DNA from 3 places in the Virgibacillus sp. genome. Region 3 is predicted to be linked to each of the others. Evidence: riboswitches for the same ligand, from Rfam matches in the RefSeq annotation. Region 3 holds a riboswitch; each other region holds the start of a gene.
What was found. Region 3 has a riboswitch for S-adenosylmethionine ahead of HLX49_RS09380 (homocysteine S-methyltransferase family protein). Riboswitches for the same ligand answer to the same signal wherever they lie in the genome.

Region 1: linked by a shared signal. The riboswitch ahead of HLX49_RS01995 (YezD family protein) and the one ahead of HLX49_RS09380 (homocysteine S-methyltransferase family protein) in region 3 are both predicted to bind S-adenosylmethionine.
Region 2: linked by a shared signal. The riboswitch ahead of metK (methionine adenosyltransferase) and the one ahead of HLX49_RS09380 (homocysteine S-methyltransferase family protein) in region 3 are both predicted to bind S-adenosylmethionine.

What each region holds. Positions count from the first base shown of each region.
Region 1 covers NZ_JABXHF010000005.1:41,506-44,763, forward strand. The annotation lists gene HLX49_RS01985 (hypothetical protein) at 1-129, opposite strand, end outside; gene HLX49_RS01990 (ABC transporter ATP-binding protein) at 122-916, opposite strand; SAM riboswitch class I at 1,350-1,454, shown strand; gene HLX49_RS01995 (YezD family protein) at 1,613-1,786, shown strand; gene HLX49_RS02000 (bifunctional homocysteine S-methyltransferase/methylenetetrahydrofolate reductase) at 1,951-3,258, shown strand, end outside.
Region 2 covers NZ_JABXHF010000023.1:13,523-16,780, reverse strand. The annotation lists gene pckA (phosphoenolpyruvate carboxykinase (ATP)) at 1-483, opposite strand, end outside; SAM riboswitch class I at 810-922, shown strand; gene metK (methionine adenosyltransferase) at 1,258-2,463, shown strand; gene asnB (asparagine synthase (glutamine-hydrolyzing)) at 3,037-3,258, shown strand, end outside.
Region 3 covers NZ_JABXHF010000036.1:16,209-19,466, reverse strand. The annotation lists gene HLX49_RS09385 (VanZ family protein) at 1-37, shown strand, start outside; gene HLX49_RS17100 (DUF4177 domain-containing protein) at 420-638, shown strand; gene HLX49_RS09380 (homocysteine S-methyltransferase family protein) at 772-1,821, opposite strand; SAM riboswitch class I at 2,052-2,153, opposite strand; gene HLX49_RS09375 (methionine biosynthesis PLP-dependent protein) at 2,417-3,258, opposite strand, start outside.

The sequences.
Region 1 (3,258 bases), on a different contig from region 3:
TGTCGGTATTCTGCGCTCATCCATCGTAAGCTTCGTCTCAAGAATTTTACGCATCATGTGATAATCAATACGTAGCATATGGAAAAAAGGTTGTAGCAGATCAAGGATTTTTAAAGAGAATTTACTCATGATTATCACCATCAGTTACAATTTGAACAAACTTCTCTGCGGTTTGTTTATGTTCATCAAATCCTGTTATCTGGTTGAAAATACTTTCTAAAGAGCCTTGCTTATTTTGTTCGCGCAATTCTTCAAATGTACCATCTGCTGCAATTTCTCCATCCTTAAGCAGGACGATGCGATTGCTAATCTTTTCTACAACCTCCATAATATGTGAGGAATAGAAAATGGTCTTTCCTTCTGCAACAAGCTGTTCCAAGATGTCTTTAATGATGATGACACTATTAGCATCAAGCCCATTTAGTGGTTCGTCTAAAAAGATCAGATCGGGATTATGCAATAGGCTTGAAATAAGTAATACTTTTTGCCGCATTCCTTTAGAAAAAGAAGAAATACGCGTATGTAAAACATCTTCCATGTCAAATTGTTGCATAAGGCTTTTAGCTTTAGCAGCCGCTTTATTTTTATCCATGCCGTAAAGCTCACCGATAAATGTCAAATATTCATTAGCTGTTAAATTATCATAGATCTCTGCATTTTCTGGGACATAACCAATTTTACGTTTGTAGGAGTAATCACTTGTAGCAATATCTACTCCAAAAAGTTCTACCGTCCCACTATATTCTTCTATTAACCCGAGCATGATTTTAAGTGTAGTACTCTTTCCCGCACCGTTAGGCCCAATATACCCAATGATTTGTCCAGCATATACATCGAGATTAATGTTATTTAATATGCTTTTACTTCCATAACTCATGGATAAATTTCTTAACGACAATACTTTTTCCGTATACATCAAACTCACCTGCTTTCTAGAAAATTTTAAGAACCATGTATCCTAGTCCATGAGTGACTAGGAATCAAAGAAAAATTTACTTCCATTTGTATTTGTGAAACAGAAATTAAGTAAATTATCACAACCTTCATATGGTCATTATACGATAGTTAAATCTAATTATCATTAACGATTTAAAATCTAACAAAAAAAGTCAATTTGTGGGTGGTGTTAAGGAATCATAAAAATCTAATATATATTCAAACAAGTGTGCTCGACAGCTAATGGAATTAGGTTTAATCCTATTGAACAACTATGAATAAGTCTGAAAAGCGCTTCGAGAATGTATGTATAAAACCTATTTGTATTAATATTTGCAAAAATTTTATAAATAAATTATTGACAATAATACACTTTCGGTGTAGAGTATTAAACAAATTTAATATTAGATGATTTCTTATCCAGAGAGGTGGAGGGACTGGCCCAGCGAAACCTCGGCAACAGACTTTGTTGAAGTACTGTGCCAATTCCAGCAAGCATTATGCCTGAAAGATAAGAAGAGCGATAGACTTATAAAATAATCCACCTCTTCTTATTTATCAAAAGGAAGAGGTTTTTTGTTATGAACAGGCGCTTTTCTTCCAAGGGCACTAGGCTTTTACAAGTTCCAGTTTGGTTACTTGTACTTTGAATAACATGAGAAGGGAAGATGGGAAAATGGGTAAATTGAATGAAGTACAATGGGAGTATGTAAGAAAAAGCTTAGATGCAATTGATTTCGGTTCTGTAGTCATTACTGTACACGCTGGAAGGGTTACACAAATTGACATAACGGAGAAAAAGCGGTTTGCGAATATGAATAACAATCATTCGTTACAAAATTCCAAATAAAGCACATGCCGATTAGACAACTAAAGGCATCTTTTACCTTTTCGATTATTTAATAAGGTGAAAGATGCCTTTTACTATGTTAAAACCATTTTTCCGCATGAACTGTTAGTAAGACCTATCATGAGTAGGAGCAGATGATTTGATGCAAAGGAGGAGAAACCGACATGAGCTTATTACAACAATTACAAAATCAAATTTTAATTGCCGATGGTGCTATGGGAACGATGCTTTATTCCTATGGAATCGATCAAAGTTTTGAACAATTAAACATAACCCATCCAAATCAAGTTCAACAAGTACATGAAGCGTATATTCATGCTGGAGCAACAGTCATTCAAACAAATACATATGGTGCAAATTATATTAAATTAGCACGATATGGGTTGGAGGATCAGGTGAAAAGGATCAACCAAAAGGCTGTGCAAATTGCAAAGGAAGCTCGGCAAAAAGGAGTATCCATTGTAGGGGGGATTGGCGGTATTCATGGCGTTCAAGCTTTAAACGAAACAAAAGAGGAAATTAAGCGAAGCTTCCGAGAACAATTATATTGTTTGCTTTTGGAGGGAGTAGATGGGCTCATTTTAGAAACTTATTATAATCTCGATGAATTAAAGATGGTGTTGGAAATTGCTCGGGAGGAAACGAAAATCCCTATTATTGCAAATGTATCGATGCATGTTCCGGGGATTTTGGAAAATGGAACACCGTTGGCTGAAGCATTACAACAACTGGAAGCTTTAGGTGCTGATCTCGTTGGCGTGAACTGTCGTTTTGGTCCGTCGCAAATAATCACCTCTTTACAATCGGTTCCTATACCGAAAAGGGCTTTTTTAGCTGCTTACCCAAATGCAAGCTTACCTGCTTATCGCGATGGTGTACTTTATTACGAAAATGAACCGGATTATTTTAGGGAGTGTGCCAGCCAATTAAGAGAGCAAGGAGTTCGTTTAGTAGGAGGGTGTTGCGGAACAACACCTAACCATATTAAAGCATTAGCTGAGGGCTTGAATGCTACTAATCCTATTACTGAAAAAGTGGTAGACTTTCCAAAGCAGGATAGGGTGATGTTAAAAAGGAAACGAAAAGAAAAATCGCTGGCAGAATTAGCAAAAGAACGACATACCATTATTGTTGAATTAGATGCTCCGAAACATTTAGATATGACAGAATACCAGCAGGGAATACAAGCATTGAAAGAAGCTGGAATCGATGCAGTAACACTTGCCGATAATTCGCTTGCAACACCGCGAATATGTAATACAGCTATTGCAACGATTATTAAAGAGCAAGGAATCAAACCGTTAGTCCATATAGCTTGCCGAGACCGTAATTTAATTGGCTTACAGTCGCATTTAATGGGATTGCATATTTTAGGAATTCATGAAATTTTAGCAATAACTGGCGACCCAACTAAAATTGGCAGTTTTCCAGGAGCAACATCCGTGTTTGATGTGAATTCATTTAAATTAATT
Region 2 (3,258 bases), on a different contig from region 3:
TTTAAATGTTGGTGCAGATATAACAGTAAATTCTGGCTGATGCTTTTCTAGTTCTTCCTTCGTAGGTGTGATAAATAATTGTCTGGCAAAGAGATTGTGCCATGCATATTCATTAATCACTTGCAAAGGAAGACGGTATTCATGGTCTGCTCCAGCATATCCTTTAAAATGAAAGATTTCCGACTTGTTTTTTAAATAGGCAACGACTTTTTGATAAAGCTTATTGAAAGTCTCTTCGCTAACAGAACGATTTACCGTTCCCCAATCAACATACTTTTCGCTCATTTCATCTTTTACAATAAATTTATCTTTAGGAGAGCGACCAGTATAAGCTCCTGTTTCAGATTGAACAGCTCCAGTTGCTGATAACTTTCCTTCTTTTCTAGCTAAAATTTTTTCTACAAGTTGTGGTACAGATAAATTCGACAACAAATAAGGATGTGCATATAATTCGGTTACAAATGATTTTTCTACCGTTTTCATTAAAAATACCTGCCTTTTAACTCAAATTTATTCATGTTCATGTGTTTAATCTGTAAATAGTATAACACATTTATTCAAATAGTCCATACTAAATATGATAAAATATAAAAAATTAAAGAAGAATTAGTATGCCTCTCTGGTGTTTCTTATACTATAGGAAAGTATAAATTTTTAGGGTTTATATAATAAAAGAAAACAAAGGCTTTCTTCATAAGACTGGGTGACGAGCTAAGTTTTTCTAATAGTATGTGGGTAAAGTGATTGAAAATACACCCAAATTAATTGACAGGAACCTACTATTTAGGTAAGCTGAATTGCGAACGGATCTCTTATTCAGAGTTGGTGGAGGGACAGTCCCTAAGAAACCCAGCAACCATCACACATTTGTGAAAAGGTGCTAACCTGATGCAAGGTCATACGAAACCTTGAACAATAAGAGCGAAAGGATCGCTATTCCCTTTCCTCATGATAAGCAGGAAGGGATTTTTTATACTGTAGAAAAGTATAAAATTAGGGCTTATAGTATAAGGAAGACTACCGCTTTCGCCATAGGAACTTGGCGTTTAAGCCAAGCTTTTCTATTGTTAAATGTATACAGGTAATCTAGCGCAGGATAACTAGAAGTGTTTGTTCTTGTCATTATATATGCATATCTTATAATAATGATCATTTTAGATTTCTTTTGTTTATCGTGTGTCAGAGAAAACATCCAGTTAAGTAAATTTTCACGTTATATAGAGTTCCGTATCTGATTTTAAAGGAGGAAGTAGCAAAATGGCTACGAATCGACGTTTATTTACTTCTGAATCTGTAACAGAAGGTCATCCTGATAAAATATCAGATCAAATTTCTGATGCTATCTTAGATGAAATATTACAATCGGACCCTTATGCTCGTGTTGCATGCGAGACAACCGTTACGACAGGTCTTGTATTAGTGGCAGGTGAAATATCTACGACTACTTATGTTGACATCCCAGCAGTCGTACGAAAAACGGTTGAGGAGATAGGTTATACGCGAGCAAAGTTTGGTTTTGATGCTAAAACTTGTGCTGTATTAACGGCAATAGATGAGCAATCTCCAGACATTGCTGGAGGCGTAAATAAGGCATTGGAAGCAAGACAGGGACGAATGAGCGAGGAAGAAATTGATGCTATTGGAGCTGGTGACCAAGGTTTAATGTTTGGATTTGCTTGCGATCAAACGGAAGAATTAATGCCACTACCGATTTCTTTAGCACATAAGTTAGCTAAACGATTGTCAGATGTCCGTAAAAGGCGTATCTTGGATTACTTGAGACCAGATGGAAAAACACAAGTAACCGTAGAATATGGAGAAGAAGGGCAGCCTATTCGAGTTGATACCATCGTTATTTCCACGCAACACCATCAAGATGCAACTGTGGAACAAATTGAAAAAGATTTATTAAAGCATGTTATTTTTCCAGTAGTCCCAGCACATTTGTTAGATGAAACAACAAAATACTTTATCAATCCAACTGGGCGATTTGTAATAGGTGGCCCACAAGGTGATGCAGGTTTAACTGGAAGAAAAATTATTGTGGATACGTATGGTGGTTATGCACGACATGGCGGGGGGGCATTTAGTGGTAAGGATGCAACGAAAGTAGATCGTTCTGCCGCTTATGCAGCAAGGTATGTTGCAAAAAACATTGTCGCTGCAAAATTAGCTAAGAGTTGTGAAGTTCAACTTGCTTATGCGATTGGTGTAGCAGAACCGGTGTCAATTGCTATTGATACGTTCGGAACAGGAATCGTTCGTGAAGAAGTATTGGTTCAAGCTGTGAGGAAGTTGTTCGACCTTCGTCCTGCTGGGATTATTCATATGCTTGATTTACAAAAGCCAATATTTAGAAATACAGCTGCATATGGTCACTTTGGGCGTACAGATGTTGTATTTCCTTGGGAAAAAACGGACAAAGTAGAAGAATTAATTGCATTAGTAAAAGAACAGCAGTAGAGTGAGCAAGGGCATGACTTTTCGGTCGCTGGAGAGGTCATGTTTTTGTTTTACTGTAAGGAAAGGTAAGAAAGAGTTTTCGATAATACCCTGCTTTATTCTCAGGTTCTTGGTTTGTAAAAGGTGACAGAAATGAGCAGACCAGCAAGCGATAGTGGGGTAGTTGTAAGATTTTCCATCCCGTTAAGTGGAAGTTTGGGGAATGATAGTTGATGCTGTTAAGCTAGCGGAGGATAACACGGGAGACTCCTCGAAAATGATTGCAATGTTTCGCTGACGTAACTTTCCTTGTCCTGTGGGAAAGCGCAGCGGGAAGCCCCCATAGAAAAAAAGCAATCTTTTTAGGAGGCTGAGCGCCAGCCCAAGGAAAGCGTAGTGTTTTTTCGTAGCGGTCACTAAAAGTGTACATAAATAGAGTGCTGGAAAGATAGAGGTTATAATTATGTCGAGAAAAATTTGACACATACCAAGTTTTTCTAAAAGTTTTTAACGAACGTTTGGTGTGGTATGATAGTAATGAAAAAATGATTCGTACCATACGTTACTATATTTAATGAGAGAAGGTAGACAGCTATGTGTGGTTTTATCGGAATGTTATTTGATAATCCTGTAGAACGAACAGAACAAGAAGTAGAACTATTTAAACAGCAAAATAATTTGATCACTCATCGAGGACCAGATGATGAAGGATACTATTTCGATTCTTATATTTCCTTGGGGTTCCGACGTTTGAGTATTATAGATATTGAAAGTGGCTCCCAGCCATTAAGTTATAATGATGAACAAATATGGTTA
Region 3 (3,258 bases):
ACAGCATAGGCTGGTGAACAGGAGAGGATTTAAATAAGACACTGAGATGCACTTTCAAAAGAGGAAAGTCCACAGTTCTTGTCGAATGATAAAAGTACTCCGTTTCTAAAAGTAATGAAGATGTCGATCTTGCTTCTGGTTAAAAGGAAATAAATAGGATAGATTAATATGCATCTGTACATCCATCATTTTTTCAACTTGTTTAAAAAAGATTATATGTTTATGCTAATGATTTTGGTAATCCTTCTATTTTCCTTCTTTATTTGGGCAGGATTTCCGATTTTTGTTGTGGGAGTAGAAATAGCAAAGATAACGAGCAATGCAATATTCATTCACTTAGCTATCTGCTATCTCTGTATCAGCTGGATTATTAATCTTTTTAGTATATATGAAAAAATAAGGATAATAAAAGCAATCTTATTTATGGAAAGGAGATTCGACGTGGGTGCTGGGAATATGCGGTAGAAACTTGGACATTAGGGATCACTTCAGCTGATCGAGAGGAATTTGAAGATAAATTAAATGAATACGGAAAACAAGGTTGGGAATTAGTAAACGTTATTCCTCAGATTGGTGGGAGTATGGGGGATATTAGTGTGAACTTTAACCAAATCATTTTTAAAAGAAAAGCGATATAAAGAACGTAAAATATAAATAGATGTTCAAATCATATTTAAAGGAACTCCCCGTCACTGCTTTGATGGGGAGTTCCTCTCTAAATCAAAACTTGTCAGCGGATGATATTTTTAAAAATGCTTATCCAGCAACCCTCTAAGCCTTAGTTCGGTATTCTAAATTATGTTTTTTCAACGTTTTGTCAGTACCAAATAAAAAGTGTTTTTCCATATTTGGCGAGTATTTGGAATTAATCGTTTCTTTACCGACAGCTTCTGCAACAGCACGTAACATTGCAGGCGACGCGCCACAGCATAAGCCAATATAGTTCACACCGATGTCTTTTGCTTCTTTCGCCCAAGCGGCTAATTCGTAGCGGTTGTGATAAAGCGGATCAAGTGCCGTTGGGAATGTCGTTTCTGTAGGTAAATGGCAACTGCAACCTCCATCCGGCAAGTTGAAAAAGGTTGGGTGCGCCTCTGTTGTTCGATAAGGTATTGGTAATGCCCCAACATAACCTTTGACTGTATCTCTTATTTTAGCTACAAAGGGCTGGATGGTATCAGGGCCACGGAAGCAATTCATTCCGACGACGAGCGCTCCTTTTTCAGATAATAATTGGCAAGCTTCCTCTACGGTATACCCGTCCCTTAGAATGTTTTCTCCCATAAGACCAAAAGTGATAACGGCTGGGAGTTCTTGTTTCGTAATTTCTTCTAAAGCGATTAGAGCTTCTTCATAATAATAAAATGTTTCTCCATTTACGAAATCAACACCTTCTTCTTTACACCATTGCACCATCTCGGCAAAAATGCTCCTTACTTGCTCTTTGGAAGCTGGGTCATTCGGATCGAAAATATTCGTGTTAGAAATGTTTCCAGCAACGAGTGCTTCTTCTACAGGATGTTCTTTGGCGACTTCTTTTGCTAGTTGAATGGCATTTCTGTTCAACGGCTCGAGCAATTCTTCCTTACCAATAATTCGCATCTTTTCTCTATTCCCATTGTAAGTAAACGCCAGTACGACGTCTGAGCCTGCATTCATAAAATCGCGATAAGCTTGTTTCAGAGCTTGTGGATTATCTAATGCGACTTCCGGTACAAAAGAACCTGCTTGTAAATACCCCCTGCGTTCTAATTCAAATAAATAACCTTCTCCCACAATAACCGTACCTTCCTGCAATCTTTGTTGTAAGCTGCGTTTCATCTTAAACTCCTCCTTTTATTTTGAAACCTTTGCTTTGTAAAAAATGTGGCACGAAGTATGTAGCAAGAGCTACGACTTCCGGATTTAATTCATGGAAAAATTACGCCCACCTTTCATTAAAAAATCGTTTTCTTAGTTGCTTCACCTATGTGAGCTTCCATCGTGAATTATTGGAACATAAAAACCCCCTTCTTATGAATAAGAAGAGGGTAGCTTCCAAATGTTGTCTCTTCTTATCTTCAAGCGTTACGCTTCTGGAATTAGCACAGTGCAAAAGATGCCTGTTGCTGAGGTATCATAGGGGCCAGTCCCTCCACCTCTCTGGATAAGATAAATCCTATAAAGTTGTGGAATAATAAAGATTTACAGTTGGCGATGTTTAAAAACGCCATTAAATTCACAGTGTGTAAAATCTTATCATTCAGAATATGAACTATACTATATACGAAAAAAATAAATGTCAACCTATTTCGAAAATATTTTATAGATTAGAAACTTCTGCGTCTAGTAGTGGATGAGAGCCAACATTTCATTTTCTATGATGTTTTTTTCATAAAAATACAACTTTTATTATAAAGTTCCGGCAAGCCCAAATTTAAAATGCCTGTAATGCGTTCTGCAAATCATGTTTTAAATCATTCACATGCTCTATTCCGACCGAAAAGCGTAATAAACAGTCATCAATGCCACGCTTGGTACGTTCATTAAGGGGAATATCCGCATGTGTTTGTGTCGCTGGATACGTGATAAAGCTTTCCACACCGCCTAGACTTTCGGCGAAGGTAATCAGTTGCATTTGCTGTAAAAAAGGGTCTACCCACTTGCTATCGTGTAAACGAAAAGATAACATACCACCTTTGCCAGGATAAAGCACCTCTTTTATTGCTTGGTGGTTGCTTAAAAAATGGGCTAATTCTCGGGCATTTGTTTCATGCTTTTCCATACGCAAGGAAAGCGTTTTTAACCCTCTAATTAACAGCCAACAATCAAATGGAGAAAGCACTGCCCCAGATGCATTATGCATCATAGCGAGTTGTTCACAAATCGGTTCATTGTTAGCAACTACTATGCCAGCCAATACATCATTGTGCCCGCCGATATACTTTGTTGCACTATGTAGAATAATATTAGCGCCAAGTTCTAAAGGGCGTTGCAAATATGGCGTAAGGAAGGTGTTGTCAACAATAAGTAATAGATTATATTTTTTAGTAAGGTGAGCGATGGAGGCAATATCTATTTCCTGCATTAAAGGGTTTGTCGGTGTTTCAATAAATATTGCTTTTGTTTTGTTAGATATGTTTGCTTCCGTTTCTTTGAAGTTGGTAAAAGGATCATAGCAGATCTTGAAATGGTATGCTTTGTTGTACTGTTCCAACAAACGATACGTTCCCCCGTAAATATCTGCTGAAGCAATGATTTCATCACCAGCTTGAAAAA